2 regions of the Rhizobium sp. WW22 genome follow, and region 1 is predicted to be linked to the other one. Evidence: predicted binding sites of a transcription regulator. Region 1 holds the regulator's gene; the other holds the start of a gene.
The links. The regulator LexA, encoded in region 1, represses DNA repair genes until DNA is damaged. The targets are predictions, from matches to a motif close to TGTTCNNNNTGTGTTCNG.
Positions count from the first base shown of each region.

Region 2: a site for LexA is predicted at 4,153-4,170, ahead of ACK83U_RS02330 (PA0069 family radical SAM protein). Genes of this name have one in related genera too.

Region 1 covers NZ_CP178198.1:1,274,392-1,281,879, forward strand. The annotation lists gene ACK83U_RS06410 (ComEC/Rec2 family competence protein) at 1-1,709, shown strand, start outside; gene lexA (transcriptional repressor LexA) at 1,690-2,412, opposite strand; partial or broken gene ACK83U_RS06420 (VOC family protein) at 2,833-3,719, shown strand; gene kdsA (3-deoxy-8-phosphooctulonate synthase) at 3,716-4,555, shown strand; gene eno (phosphopyruvate hydratase) at 4,704-5,978, shown strand; gene ACK83U_RS06435 (FtsB family cell division protein) at 6,198-6,509, shown strand; gene pdhA (pyruvate dehydrogenase (acetyl-transferring) E1 component subunit alpha) at 6,667-7,488, shown strand, end outside.
Region 2 covers NZ_CP178198.1:455,954-463,441, forward strand. The annotation lists gene ACK83U_RS02305 (F0F1 ATP synthase subunit C) at 1-107, shown strand, start outside; gene ACK83U_RS02310 (F0F1 ATP synthase subunit B) at 186-779, shown strand; gene ACK83U_RS02315 (F0F1 ATP synthase subunit B) at 783-1,274, shown strand; gene ACK83U_RS02320 (phosphotransferase) at 1,341-2,159, shown strand; partial or broken gene ACK83U_RS02325 (ribonuclease HII) at 2,163-2,821, opposite strand; gene ACK83U_RS02330 (PA0069 family radical SAM protein) at 2,927-4,084, opposite strand; gene ACK83U_RS02335 (glycosyltransferase family 2 protein) at 4,325-4,843, shown strand; gene ACK83U_RS02340 (hypothetical protein) at 5,019-5,327, shown strand; gene moaB (molybdenum cofactor biosynthesis protein B) at 5,359-5,913, opposite strand; gene ACK83U_RS02350 (4-(cytidine 5'-diphospho)-2-C-methyl-D-erythritol kinase) at 5,913-6,827, opposite strand; gene ACK83U_RS02355 (tetratricopeptide repeat protein) at 6,835-7,488, opposite strand, start outside.

The DNA.
Region 1 (7,488 bases):
CATCTAGTGATAATGCCGCCGGCTCGTTACTAGATGCGGCCGATATCTGGCTCGCTGGCCTGCGCAATAGCATCGGCGACCGCATCAGGCAAACCTTGCCAGGAGATACCGGCGCCTTTGCAGCGGCGCTTGTCACCGATGAGAGACGTGCGATCTCGAAGGATACGACCGAAGCCCTGAGAATTGCCGGCCTGACCCACATCATTGCAATTTCCGGCCTCAACATGGCGCTGTCGGCTGGCATTTTCTATGTCGGTCTGCGCTATTTGTTCAGCCTGTTTCCCGGTGTCGTCCAGGCTTGGCCGACGAAGAAGTTCGCAGCCTTCGGCGCGCTTCTAACGGTAACGGCCTATTACCTCATTTCCGGATTCGGCGTCTCCGCCGAACGCGCCTTCATCATGATGGCGATCATGCTGGTGGCCGTGCTTTTCGACAGGCCATCCATCAGCTTGCGCAATGTGGCGCTCTCAGCCATCGTCATCCTAGTCTTGTCACCGTCTCAGGTACTCGGTCCGAGTTTCCAGATGTCTTACGCCGCTACGCTGGCGCTGGTATCAGGCTATTCGCTCTGGAAACGACGGCGGCATCGCGAAAACATCCTGCCGCGCATCCGTCTGTTAAGTCCGCTACTGTTCGTCACACGCTTCTTTGGAGGCGTGATGTCGACCTCGTTCATCGGCGGTGCGTCGACGGCCATTTTCTCGATCGAGCATTTTCACCGGTTGGCGACATATGGACTTGCTGCCAACCTTGCGGCCATGCCCGTCGTCTCTTTCATCGTCATGCCCTTCGGTATGATGGCGATGCTGCTGATGCCTTTCGGAATCGATGGACCGTTCTGGAAAGTCACCGGTGAGGGACTGGAGCTTGTGATCGCTGTTGCAAAAACGGTGGCTGGGTGGGGAGGTGACATTACCTTCGGTCGCCAGCCCGGCTGGCTGATGCCGACTTTCATCGCTGGCTTCCTGACCATGAGCATGCTGCGGACCCGGCTTCGCCATCTGGGCCTGTTGCTGCTGCTGTCATCTGTCGGTGTAGCCGCGTTCGGCTCTGGTGTGCCGAAGCCGGATCTGATGATCTCGGAAGATGGCATTCTGGTTGCCTTGCGCCAGAACGATATCCTCGCCACCAATCGCGAGAGACCGCAGGCCTTCATCTTCGAGCAATGGCAGAAAGCGCTCGTCGCGGCCGAACATCAACCGCCGACCATGCTCCCGACCGATAGCCGGCTTCCGCAGATCAGCAAGACGGATCGGCATAAGCGATTAAGCAATGACGAGCAGAAGGCGGTCCGCACCGCAATGGAAGAAGCTTTAGACCGCACCATGCAAGGCAGCTTTGCCTGTCAGAAGGGAGCATGGTGTGTCGCCATGCTCGAAAACGGCGCGATATTGGTCACCATCGAGAACGCAGCCTATCTGCCCACGGCTTGCGACACCGGGAATATTATCGTGACGCCAATCCGGCTGCGGCTGGACCATTGCCGCTCCGGAGCAACGCTCATAACCGGTGCGACATTGCGCAAAACCGGCTCCATCGAAATGGTGCTTTCCGTAGACAAGCCCATCATCTCAGCCGCATTCAACAACCCGCAGCGCCCATGGACCAGGCATCGAACCTATGATTGGCGCACCGACAAATTCGACGCGCCAATTGCAAAGGCACCACCAGTTCTGGACAATTCACCGGTCAGTGATAGCGACGAATAAGGCCGACGAGCTTGCCCTGAACTTTGACGCGATCCGGCCCGAAGATGCGGGTTTCATAGGCTGGGTTGGCGGCTTCCAGCGCGATGGAGGCACCCTTGCGACGGAAGCGCTTCAAGGTAGCTTCTTCATCGTCGACGAGTGCAACGACGATATCGCCGGGATTGGCCGTCGTCGAATTGCGGATGATGACCGTGTCGCCGTCGAAAATTCCGGCATCGATCATCGAATCCCCGCGAACTTCGAGCGCATAATGTTCGCCGGAGCCGAGCATGTCGGCGGGAACGGTAATGTCGTGCGTATTGTTCTGGATTGCCGAGATCGGAACGCCGGCGGCGATGCGGCCCATCACAGGTACGGACGCCGAGCCGTTGTGATCGTCATTTGCCACTTTCGACGGAGCGGGCGGGGCAACGGGCTGCGGCTTGCCGAGGCTGCCCTCGATGACGCTGGGCGAAAAACCGCGGCGCTGTTGCAGGCTCGGATTATAGGCGTCGGGAAGCTTGATGACTTCGAGCGCTCTGGCCCGGTTCGGCAGCCTGCGGATGAAACCTCGCTCCTCCAGCGCCGTGATCAGGCGGTGAATGCCGGATTTGGATGCCAGATCCAGTGCATCCTTCATCTCGTCGAAGGATGGCGGAACACCGGATTCCTTCATGCGTTCGTGAATGAAGAGAAGCAGTTCCTGCTGCTTGCGCGTCAACATCGTCTTGGAACCTCAGAATCAAGAAAAGCCGTGAAACAAATCCAGAACGGACACTATATGTTCCATATGTGTTCCGCAAGTGCTTAAATTTCGGTAAAGCCTTGTGGGGGCAGTTAAATAATTACCATTTGCGAATGGATCGGATCGGAACATCGAGGCGCCATATCTGCGTTAACCCATGGAAAAATATGAGAAATGCCGCTCTGTTCGCTTCCAGGGCCTTGTCGTTCAGTCCGTGCGCCCAGCATTTGGATCAAAGTGCCGCGCTACTGCATGAGCCGGCTATGGGAGAGAATCAGCAATCACGTTTGCGAGATCGCCTTCGATCCATGTCGTGTGCTTCGGGATGTTCCATCCTTCCATCTTGAATTGCTTGGGGGATGGGCGCAAATCTGCTTCCGCAAGCAAACAGGAGAAGCCATGATTTCGTCTCCGCATCCGCTGGATCATCTCGTGCTGCCGACCGTCAACATCGCTCTGGCGCGCGAACGTCTCGGCAAGCTCGGTTTCACCGTGGCTCCAGATGCGTGCCATCCCTTTGGCACTCAGAATGCCTGCGTCTTCCTTGCCGATAAAACCTATCTCGAACCTCTGGGCGTCGCATCTCCGGAGCAATGCGAGAAGAGCATCGTGGATGGCAATGTTTTCGTCGCGCGCGATCAGGCTTATCGTTTCCGGGTGGGGGATGATGGCTTCTCGGCCGTGGTATTCGGTACGGATGATGCGGTGGCGGATGACAAGCGTTTCAACGCGGCGGCGATTTCGGCGGGGCGAATGCTGGATTTCTCCCGTCCGATGAGATGCCGGATGGAACCGAAACCACGGCAGGCTTTCGTCTTGCCCTTGCCGCCGATCTGCGCGCGCCGGATTTTCTCGCTTTCTGCTGTCAGCGCATCAATCCGCTGCCGGCTGATCGCAGCGCGCTCGAGCGTCACGAGAACGGCGTGACTGGTATCGCGCGGGTAGCGCTTTGCGCGCCGAAGCCGGCGGTCTATCGCGGTTTCTTCGAAGAGGTTGTCGGCGACCCACGCATTATGGAACATTCCTTTGGCCTGACGATCAGGACTGCCAATGCCGATCTCGAGATTTTGACGCCGGAAGGAATGGAGGCATTCTATGATCTGCCTGTTCGCACGAATGATCCGGGGCTCAGGGCGCGGGCAATCCTTTTCAAAACGCGCGATCTTTCCGTGACATCGTCGCATTTCACTGCTAACGGCGTCACCTATACGCGTAAGAACAATCGTCTATTGGCGAGGTTGGCGCCCGGTCAGGGCGCATTGTTCGCCTTTGAGGAGATAAAATGAGCACAAATTCCGAAGTCACCGTCGGCGAGGGCGCCTCCAAGGTCCTTTTTTCCAATACTGCAAAGCTGTCGCTGATCGCCGGTCCCTGCCAGATGGAAAGCCGCGACCATGCTTTCATGGTTGCCGGCGTTTTGAAGGAACTTTGCGGCAAGCTGGGCATCGGCCTCGTCTACAAGTCCTCCTTCGACAAGGCGAACCGTACATCGCTGTCGGGCAAGCGCGGCATCGGGCTGGAAAAGGCGCTGGAAGTCTTTGAAGACCTGAAGAAGGAATATGGCTTCCCGGTCCTGACCGACATCCACACGGAAGAGCAGTGCGCCATCGTTTCCAAGACGGTCGATATACTGCAGATCCCGGCTTTCCTGTCGCGCCAGACAGACCTTTTGGTTGCCGCTGCCAAGACCGGCCGCGTGGTCAACGTCAAGAAGGGCCAGTTCCTGGCGCCATGGGATATGAAGAACGTGCTTGCCAAGCTGAACGAAAGCGGCAATCCGAATATTCTTCTTTGCGAGCGCGGCGCCTCCTTTGGTTACAATACGCTTGTTTCCGACATGCGCTCGCTGCCGATCATGGCGGCGATGGGCGCGCCCGTCATCTTCGACGCGACCCATTCCGTGCAGCAGCCAGGCGGACAGGGCGGTTCGACCGGCGGCGATCGCCGGTTCGTCGAGACGCTGGCGCGCGCCGCCGTTGCCGTCGGTGTCGCAGGCGTTTTTGTCGAGACGCATGAGGATCCGGACAATGCACCATCCGATGGCCCGAACATGGTCTATCTGAAGGATATGCCGCGGCTTCTGGAGAAGCTGCTGGCCTTCGACGCCATCGCCAAGGCCTGAAATAAAGCCGGCATTCAACAGGCTGACATGAACTTGCGTTACGGGCCTGCAGGAGTGCCAAATCGCGGCGCGGATCGCCATTGAAATTTCCGCGCCTTCGATTAAGACGATTTAAATCGATTTATAAACCAGCGAGCAGGGAGCTATCATGACCGCAATCACCGACATTATCGCCCGCGAGATTCTCGACAGCCGTGGCAATCCGACTGTCGAAGTCGATGTCTACCTCGAAGATGGCAGCATGGGCCGCGCGGCGGTTCCGTCGGGTGCGTCGACCGGCGCGCATGAAGCTGTAGAGCTTCGCGATGGCGGCAAGCGCTACCATGGCAAGGGTGTCGAGAAGGCCGTCGAAGCCGTCAATTCGGAAATCTTCGACGCGATCGGCGGCATGGATGCCGAAAACCAGATCCAGCTCGACAACATCATGATCGAGCTCGACGGCACGCCGAACAAGTCGCGCCTCGGCGCCAATGCCATCCTCGGCGTCTCGCTCGCCGTTGCCAAGGCTGCTGCCCAGAGCGCCAACCTGCCGCTCTACCGTTATGTCGGCGGCGCTCATGCCCGCCTGCTGCCAGTCCCGATGATGAACATCATCAACGGTGGCGCCCATGCCGACAACCCGATCGACTTCCAGGAATTCATGATCCTGCCGATCGGCGCTGACTCGATCCGCGAAGCCGTCCGCATGGGTTCGGAAGTCTTCCACGTTCTGAAGAAGGAACTGGCATCGCAGGGCCACAACACTAACGTCGGTGACGAAGGTGGTTTCGCACCGGGCCTTTCCAGCGCCCCGGCAGCTCTCGACTTCATCATGAAGTCGATCGAGAAGGCCGGCTACAAGCCGGGCGAAGAAATTGCTCTCGGCCTCGATTGCGCTTCGACCGAATTCTTCAAGGACGGCAAGTATGTTCTCGAGGGCGAAGGCCGCACGCTGGAATCCGGCGCCATGGCTGAATACCTCGCAGAACTCGCAGCCAAGTACCCGATCGTTTCGATCGAAGACGGCATGGCTGAAGACGATTGGGAAGGCTGGAAGACGCTGACCGACCTCATCGGCAAGAAGACCCAGCTCGTCGGCGACGACCTGTTCGTCACCAACTCTGCCCGCCTGCGCGATGGTATCGGCATGGGTGTAGCCAACTCGATCCTCGTCAAGGTCAACCAGATCGGCTCGCTGACCGAGACCCTCGACGCCGTGGAAACTGCGCACAAGGCGAACTACACCGCCGTCATGTCGCACCGCTCCGGCGAAACGGAAGATTCCACGATCGCCGATCTCGCTGTCGCCACCAACTGCGGGCAGATCAAGACCGGCTCGCTGTCGCGTTCGGACCGTCTTGCCAAGTACAACCAGCTCATCCGTATCGAGGAAGCGCTCGGCCCGCAGGCAAAATATGCCGGCCGCTCTATCCTGCGCGGTTGATATCTGATTTGTCGGATCCATCTGGATCCGCGGCCAGATTGTTCGCTTGGATTGAACCGCGCCTTCGGGCGCGGTTTTTTGTTGGCCCTGGCAGTTAGAGTCAACGGACGGTTAATCTCTGCCGGTTATCTTGGCTCCAGGTATTTGATTTCATGTGATCTTGTTTGGGCCGAATGGGCTGTGAGGAGATCGCGCAAAGCCAGAGCGTGACGAGCGAGTATGTGGACAAAGTATCATAAGAAGAGAAGGTTCGGCCGTCTCATCCTTCCCGCCATCACCATCGCTTTTGTGAGCTACTTCGGTTATCATTGCATTCATGGCGATTACGGCCTGAAGGCGACTGAGGTTTTCGAGCAGCGCCGCGTCGACCGTGCCAAGGAGCTGGCTGATCTTGTCGCCAGGCGCGAGCACCTTGAAAAGGAGGTCGCGCTGTTGAGCGATGGCTCTCTGGATAAGGATATGCTCGATCAATATGCGCGCTACCAGTTGACCTATTCCAAGGCGAACGAGATCGTCATCTTCAATAAATAGCCACAATTAACCGAATTCCGGTTAATTGCGTTTTTGTGAGTTATATCAATAACTTGCGGTGAATATGAGCCATGCAATTATAGCATTGCTGTGGCGGACAATCTTCCCTATGTTACGCCTCACCAAAAAACGAGGCTACTCACACAGGGAGGGTTGAATGGCGCCGCGAAAGAACGCGACCGTTTCCAGCCGTAAAACAGCATCAAGGCCTGCCAAGGAAACCAATGGCGGCCCGATCGCAGATTTCGATCGTGATGCAGAGCTCAAGGCTTATCGTGAGATGCTCCTGATCCGCCGCTTCGAAGAAAAGGCCGGCCAGCTTTACGGCATGGGCTTCATCGGCGGCTTCTGTCACCTTTACATCGGTCAGGAAGCAGTAGTCGTCGGCATGCAGCTGGCGCTGAAGGATGGCGATCAGGTCATTACCGGCTATCGCGACCATGGCCATATGCTGGCGACCGGCATGAGCGCGCGCGGCGTCATGGCCGAGCTCACCGGACGCCAGGGCGGCTATTCCCGAGGGAAGGGCGGCTCCATGCACATGTTCTCCAAGGAAAAGAACTTCTACGGCGGTCATGGCATCGTCGGCGCACAGGTCTCGCTCGGCACCGGCCTTGGCTTTGCCAACTGGTATCGCGGCAATGACAATGTCAGCGTCGCCTATTTCGGTGACGGTGCCGCCAACCAGGGCCAGGTCTACGAAAGCTTCAACATGGCGCAGCTCTGGAAGCTGCCCGTGATCTTCGTGATCGAAAACAACCGCTACGCCATGGGCACCTCGACCGCTCGCGCCACAGCCCAGGCTGATTTCTCCAAGCGTGGCGCCTCCTTCGGCATTCCCGGTATTCAGGTCGATGGTATGGACGTTCGCGCCGTCAAGGCTGCGGCTGACGAAGCCGTTGCGCATTGCCGCTCCGGCAAGGGGCCGATCATTCTGGAAATGCTGACCTACCGCTACCGCGGTCACTCCATGTCCGAC
Region 2 (7,488 bases), 820 kb from region 1:
CGGCTGCTGACAGCCAGTTCGGCCGTCTGGTATTCGGCTTCGCCGTTACGGAAGCTCTGGGCATCTTCTCGCTGCTCGTCGCTCTCCTCCTGCTCTTCGCCGTCTGATATCAGCGGCGTCATAGATCACGGTTCGCGAGCAGCGAGCCGTGATTCTTTGTATTTGCAGACCACCTGGAGGTGAGCATGTTTGTGACCCCGGCATATGCTGAAGAAGCACCGCCGGCCGCCGGAGCGGTGCACACGGAAACGGGTGCGCCGAATGAAGGCCATCACGGCGGCGTATTCCCGCCGTTTGACCATACGACGTATCCATCACAGCTGCTTTGGCTGGTGATCACCTTCGTCATCTTCTACGTGGCCATGCAGAAGATCGTTATTCCGCGCGTCGGCACCATTCTGGAAAGCCGGCACGACCGGATCGCCCAGGATATCGAGGAAGCCTCGCGTCTGAAGGCTGAAGCCGACGCCGCCGTCGCGACCTATGAAAGCGAATTGGCTGCTGCGCGCGCCAAGGCAAATTCCATCGGCGCCACCGCTCGCGATGCCGCCAAGGCCAAGGCCGAAGAGGATCGCAAGGCAATCGAGGCGAGCTTGGCTGAGAAGCTCAAGGCCGCAGAAGGCCGCATTGCTGAAATCAAGGCGAAAGCCTTCGGTGATGTCGGTGCAATTGCCGAAGAGACGGCCGGTGCTGTCGTCGAGCAGTTGGTCGGAAATGTTGCCGGCAAGGCCGATGTCGCCTCTGCGGTTGCGGCAGCCGCCGCAAAGCAGGAGGGCTGATCCATGGAATTTTCTTTCGACAACACCTTCTTTGCGTTTGTCAGCCTTCTCATCTTCCTAGGCCTGATCGTTTACCTCAAGGTTCCCGGCATGATGGCAAAGTCGCTGGACGACCGCGCCGATCAGATCCGTAACGAGCTGGCCGAAGCCAAGCGCCTGCGTGAAGAGGCCCAGCACCTGCTGGCCGAATATCAGCGCAAGCGCAAGGAAGCCGAGGCTGAAGCAGCACATATTGTTGCCGCAGCCGAGCGCGAAGCGGAAATGCTGACGACCGAGGCTCGCAAGAAGACCGAGGAGTTCGTCGCCAACCGTACGGCTCTGTCCGAGCAGAAGATCAAGCAGGCCGAAGCCGATGCGATGAAGGCGGTCCGCTCCGCTGCCGTCGATCTGGCAATCGCCGCTGCAGAATCGGTGCTTGCCAAAAAGGCCGATGGCAACGTCCAGTCCCGCCTCTTCAACGACGCCGTCAAGGAAGTGAAGACGCGGCTGAATTAAGCCCTCGCAATATCGGATTCGAAAGAGCCCTGCTTCCGCGGGGCTTTTTTTGTTTCATGCTCAGTCATGATTGATCATCGCCACAGTGGGAGGCAAGATCAGTGCATGAGGGGAGAGTGGATGCAGTCAACGACTGGCAGCGAACCGTTTCGTCAAGACGATCTCATCGTGAGACCGGTGGCCACCTGGACACCGGGCGTCCATGCCTTGCTGGTTGCGCTACATAGATATGGTTTCGATGCAGCTCCGCATCCGGCTGGATATGACGAGGTCTGGGAGCAGGTAACTTATCTGCCCGGAGATACCGGCGATCTCGATTGCCACGCCGCTATGCGCGGCGAAAAGGCGCTGCGGTCGGCTGCATCTCTATTGCGTCGCTATCACGATTGCTCCGCCCTGTTCGCAAAAAGCCTCGCGGCTAGCTACGCATGGCAACTGCCGGCCCGCTCGCCTTGCGAGGTAATCTGCCATGGGGATTTTGCCCCCTACAATGTCGTCCTGAACGATGGCGAAGTGAGCGGTATCATCGATTTCGAGGCTGCGCATCCCGGTCCGCGAATATGGGATCTGGCCTATGCCGTCTATCGCTGGGCGCCGCTGTCCTCCGGCGTCGCTATCAAGGGAATGGACACTCTTGCCGCCCAAGTCGGTCGCACCCGTATCTTTATCGATGCCTATGGTCTGTCCGTTAACGAGCGTAGCTCATTGCTTGACGTCGTCGTCGAGCGGCTTGAGGCGCTATTGGTTTTCATGGAACGGGAAGCTGCCCGCGGCATCGAGAGATATCGCCGGAATCTCCAGGAAGGACATGATCGCATCTACAAGGAAGACATCGCCTATATCAGAAAATGCTCGACTGAAATCGTCGCCGGACTGACGGGCTAAGTTTCAAACGGCCTCTTTGCGCAGCGGACGGAAGCTCATGCGGTGCAGCGGGCAGGGACCATGCTCCTCGATGCCAGCGCGATGCTGAGGAGTGCCATAGCCGGCATGGGCTGCGAAACCATAGGCTGGAAAGACAATGCCCGCGCGCGCCATCATCCGGTCGCGGGTCACTTTGGCGACGATCGATGCGGCAGCGATGGAGAAGGAGCGCGCGTCTCCTTTGACGACGGCCTTTCCCGGGCATGCAAGCCCGGCTGGCACATCGAGCCCATCGGTCAGCACATAGCTTGCCGGCACGGCAAGTCCGCAAATGGCGCGGCGCATTGCATCGAGGCTTGCCTTGCGGATATCGGTCGTGTCGATACGACCGGCACTCGACGAGGCGATAGAGACCGTTGCTGTTGCGAGAATCTCCACGAACAGCTCTTCGCGTCTGGCCGCGGTCAGCTGTTTGGAATCGTTGAGCCCTTGCGGGATCCGCTCAGGGTCGAGAATGACGGCGGCGGCGACCACCGTCCGGCAAGCGGGCCCCGGCCAGCCTCATCGGCCCCGGCGACAGGCCAATGGCCGGCTCGGCGCGCAATCAGCTCCAGCTCAAACGTGGGAACGAGCGGGGCGTCCTCGAAAAGCATTGGAGAATCGGGTGATGTGCTGCGTGTCATGCGGCGAAGCTCGCACACCACCCGATCTCCTGCAAGCCCCCGGTGGATCAGGGCGGCGAACCGGGGGGCTTTTCCAGCGGGGTCAGGGAAAACCCGCAAGGAATATCAAAGCAGCGACAACTGGACGCCGCTGCCGTCTGGCGGCACGAACAGATCGTCGCGCAAAGCGATATTGCGGCGCGTAAGCTCGAGCCGGCGCGTCGCCATTTCGAAGCGGCGGCTGATCTGCCAGGCATAAGGCCCGGCGCCCTTCATGCGCTTGCCGAACTCCGCATCGTAATCCTTGCCGCCGCGCATCGAGCGGATCAGCGACATGACGTGGCGATAGCGATCCGGATAATGCTGCAGCAGCCAATCGCGAAAGAGCGGGCTCACCTCAAGCGGCAGCCGCAGGATGACATAGCTTGCTTCCAGTGCGCCGGCGGCCTTGCCGGCGTCGAGGATACGCTCGATTTCATGATCGTTGAGGGCAGGGATAATCGGCGCCACCATGATCGCGGTGCGGATGCCGGCCTCGTTCAAAGCCTGGATCGCCTCCAGCCGCCGTGGCGGCGTCGCCGCCCGGGGCTCCATGGTGCGCGCGAGCTTGCGGTCGAGCGTCGTCACCGACAATCCCACCCGCACAAGGTTCTTGGCGGCCATCTCCTTTAGAATATCGATATCGCGCATGACCAGCGCAGATTTGGTGACGATAGCAACGGGATGGTTCGCCCGGTTCAGCACTTCGAGGATCTGGCGCATGATCCGCCATTCCTTCTCAATCGGCTGGTAGGGATCAGTATTCGTCCCTATGGCGATGACGCGCGGCTTGTAGCCGGGCTTTGCTAGTTCGCGTTCCAGAAGCTTGGCCGCATCCGGCTTGGCAAACAGCTTCGATTCGAAATCCAGCCCTGCCGACAGGCCCATATAGGCATGCGTCGGCCGCGCGAAGCAGTAGATGCAGCCGTGCTCGCAGCCGCGATAAGGGTTGATCGATCGATCGAAGGGTATGTCGGGCGATTCGTTGCGTGTAATGGCCGTGCGCGGCTTCTCCACCTGCACTTCGGTTTTGAAAGGCGGCAGCTCTTCCCAGCTCTGCCAGCCGTCGTCGAAGGCCTCGCGCTGCTGCGGCTCGAACCGGCCGCTCGGGTTCAATCCGGCGCCGCGTCCGCGCCGACGCTCGACATCGACCCTGAGACCGGAATCGGCGATCAAAGCGTTGGCAACATCTGCCGTATTGGCAGGCGCGAAAGCGGCCTGCCCTGCAAGGGACTGCTCGTTCATCGGTAGCTCCGGGCGGCTTATGCCATCGCACGCCGCGTCTAAGATGATTAAATTCCTATCCGATAAATGAGAACATTGCAAGAACAAAAATCCGAAATCACCATTTTCCACCTCGTTGAGAGGAGGTGTTTGGCGATACCGGCGGTGAGTGTTTCCGGCGGCATATGATGCTTTTCTTAAACGTTTGGAGCCGAAGGTTGGGTGCTGGCAATAAATTATGCGCCGCTCTATAAATGGCCAATGTTGACGGTCATCATCGAATGCCAGGATCACGAACCCGAGCTGGCGCAGACATTGGCGGCATTGGTGGCAGGCGCGGTCGAGGGGCTGGTCAGCGACGTGATCGTGCTCGATCACGGTTCGAGTGATGGCACATCGAAAGTGGCGGATGCTGCCGGCTGCCGCTTTTACTCGCAGTGGGATATCAAGGACATATTGCGGGCGGCCCGCGGCGAATGGCTGTTGCTGGTCGAGCCGGGCGCGCGGCCGCAAGCGGGCTGGATCGACGAGGTCGCCGAATATGTCTCCCTGAACAAAGGCCCGGCGCGGTTTACCGCGTCGCGTGGCTATCGGCGCCCCTTTCTGAAGCGGATCGGCCGCCGTTCGCCGCCATTGGAGTTGGGCCTGCTGCTTTCGAAGCACCAGGCCATCGCGATCGCCAGGTCGGGCATGCAGCTCGCGGAATTTGCCAAGGGCCAGAAGGGCCGCAGGCTTTCAAGCGAACTCATTCCGTCCTGGGTGGCGCGCGCGGCGCGATAGGGTTTCACGTTCCGCAGATTCCATTTGTAAACGCGGGAATAGCTGCGATAATTCGTGTGTGGCGGCACCCTACGCGTGTCGCGTTAGTGACCGACCATGAAGATGCCGATATCAGGCGGAATTGGTCAGCGGAATTCTCCTTTTTCGCCGGGATTTCGGCGAAAGGAGGTGCGTTATGAAACGCACGATGCTCTACCGCCTCATGGCAACTCTCTTCGTTGCAAGTGCAATTCTTTCCCCCGGCAATGCCGCCGCTCAGGTAACCTTGGCCTGTGCCAGGCGCGTCGATATCGTCGCGTTTCTTGGCGACCATCTTTCGGAAAAGCTTTCGGCTGTCGGCAAGCTCGATCAAAGCACGATCGTTGAGATCTATGCTGCTGAGAGCGGCAACTGGACACTGCTGATGAGCGACATATCCGGCCGGAGCTGCATCATACTCAGCGGCGATTCATGGGAATCAATTCCTGTCCTGCCGAAGGCATGACCGCCACGCAATATCGCAGCGAGCAGAAGACCTATCTCGAGCCGGCGCCGCGCTTTAGATGCTCGTCAAGGCGCGGCATGATCTCCACGAAATTGCAGGGCATGTGGCGATAGTCGAGCTGCGCCTTCAAGATGCCGTCCCAGGCATCCTTGCAGGCACCGGGAGAGCCCGGCAATACGAAGATGAAGGTGGCATTGGCCACACCGCCTGTGGCCCGCGACTGGATGGTCGCCGTGCCGATCTTGTCATAGGAGATGCGATGGAAGACTTCCGAAAACCCATCCATGCGCTTCTCGAACAAAGGCTCCAGCGCTTCCGGCGTGACGTCGCGGCCGGTAAAGCCCGTGCCGCCGGTGGTGATCACGACATCGACCGTATCATCCTTGGTCCAGGCTTCCACCTGCGCGCGGATGCGCTCCTTGTCGTCGGGAACGATGGCGCGGGCAGCAAGCCTGTGGCCGGCTTCCGCAATGCGGGCAACCAGCGTATCGCCGGATTTGTCGTCGGCGAGCGTGCGCGTATCGGAAACGGTCAATACTGCGATGCCGATGGGAATGAAGGATCTTTCGTTGACCGGACCTGCCATCATGCCTCTCCCGCGATCGTCTCCGTTACCTGGAAATACCAGCCCGGCTTCTGTCTGTGAAGCGACGCGGCGGCTTTCTTCGCCCGTTCGGCATCGGCGAAGATGCCGAAACAGGTGGCGCCCGAGCCGGACATGCGCGTCAGGATCGGGGATTCGCTTTCGATCAGGCCGGAAAGCACGCCAATCTCGCCGCAGATCGAGCGCGCCGGCGGTTCGAGATCGTTGCGCAGGGCCTTGATCGTGTCGATCCATTCGCCTTGACCCTGCGGCATTTGCGACGGAAACAGCAATGGCGGATTATCCTTGCGCGACAATTGGCGGAACACTTCGGGCGTGGAGACGCCGACGAGCGGATTGCCGAGAATCATCGGAAAAGAAGGAAAGGAAGGCAGCAAATCTATCGCCTCGCCAATTCCACGCGCAATCAGCGGCCGGCTCGAAAGACACATCGGCACATCGGCGCCAAGCTTCAGAGCGATCGTTTTGAGGGTGCCTTCAGGCAGGCTGAGGCGCCAGAGCCGCATGAGCCCACGCAATGCCGCCGCCGCATCCGCCGAACCGCCGCCGATGCCCGATGCGATCGGCAGGTTTTTTTCCAGATGAATATGGACGGCGGGAGCATCGAGACCGGATGAATTGGCTGCCTGGCGCAAGAGATCGCGCGCCTTGAGCACTAGATTGTCGCCGGCCTCTGCATCGGCCGAAAGCAACGGGCCGAACCGTCCCGAAAGGCTGAAATCGTCATCCTTGCTTGCGAGAAAGAAAAGACGATCGCCGTGGCGGGCAAAGCTGACGAGCATGTCCAGCAGATGATAGCCATCGGCGCGGCGCCCCGTGACATGCAGCGCAAGATTGATCTTTGCGGGTGCTTCTTCCGTAAGGTCGAAATCACCCGCTGCCAAGATCGTGCTCATGGAAGTCTTAGGACTTCTTGTCGACCGGCGCCGGAGCGTTCGTGTCGGGCGAGGGGGCGGGTGCCGGATCGGGCTGCTTGCTCTTGTCGACGGTCTTCGGATCGTTGTCGAGCGGCGGCAAGCCCTTCTCGACCTTCTCTTTGATCTTCGGAATATCGGCCTCTTCCGGCTTCGAGGCGAGCGCCCGATTCCACTGATAGACGGCTTCGAGTTTGCGATTGACGCGCCAATAGGCGTCGCCGAGGTGATCATTGATCGTCGGATCGCCGGCCTTCAGCTGCGCTGCCCGCTCCAGTTCGCTCACCGCATCGTCGAAACGGTTGAGGCGGAAATAGGCCCAGCCAAGCGAATCGACGATATAGCCGTCGTCCGGCCTCAGATCGACGGCCTTCTTAATCATGTCCAGACCCTGGTCGAGGTTCATGTTCATGTCGACCCAGGAATAGCCAAGATAGTTTAGCACCTGCGGCTGATCCGGATTGAGCTCAAGGGCCCTCTTGAAGTTCGGCTCGGCATCCGCCCACTTTTTCAGCCGCTCATAGGCAATGCCGCGCTGGAAGAACACCGCCCAGTCGCTGCGCTTCGGCACGGGGCCGATGATCTGTACAGCCTTGTCGTAATTGTCGGCCATGGCCTGGAAGTCCTTGGCATCCGAAAGGAC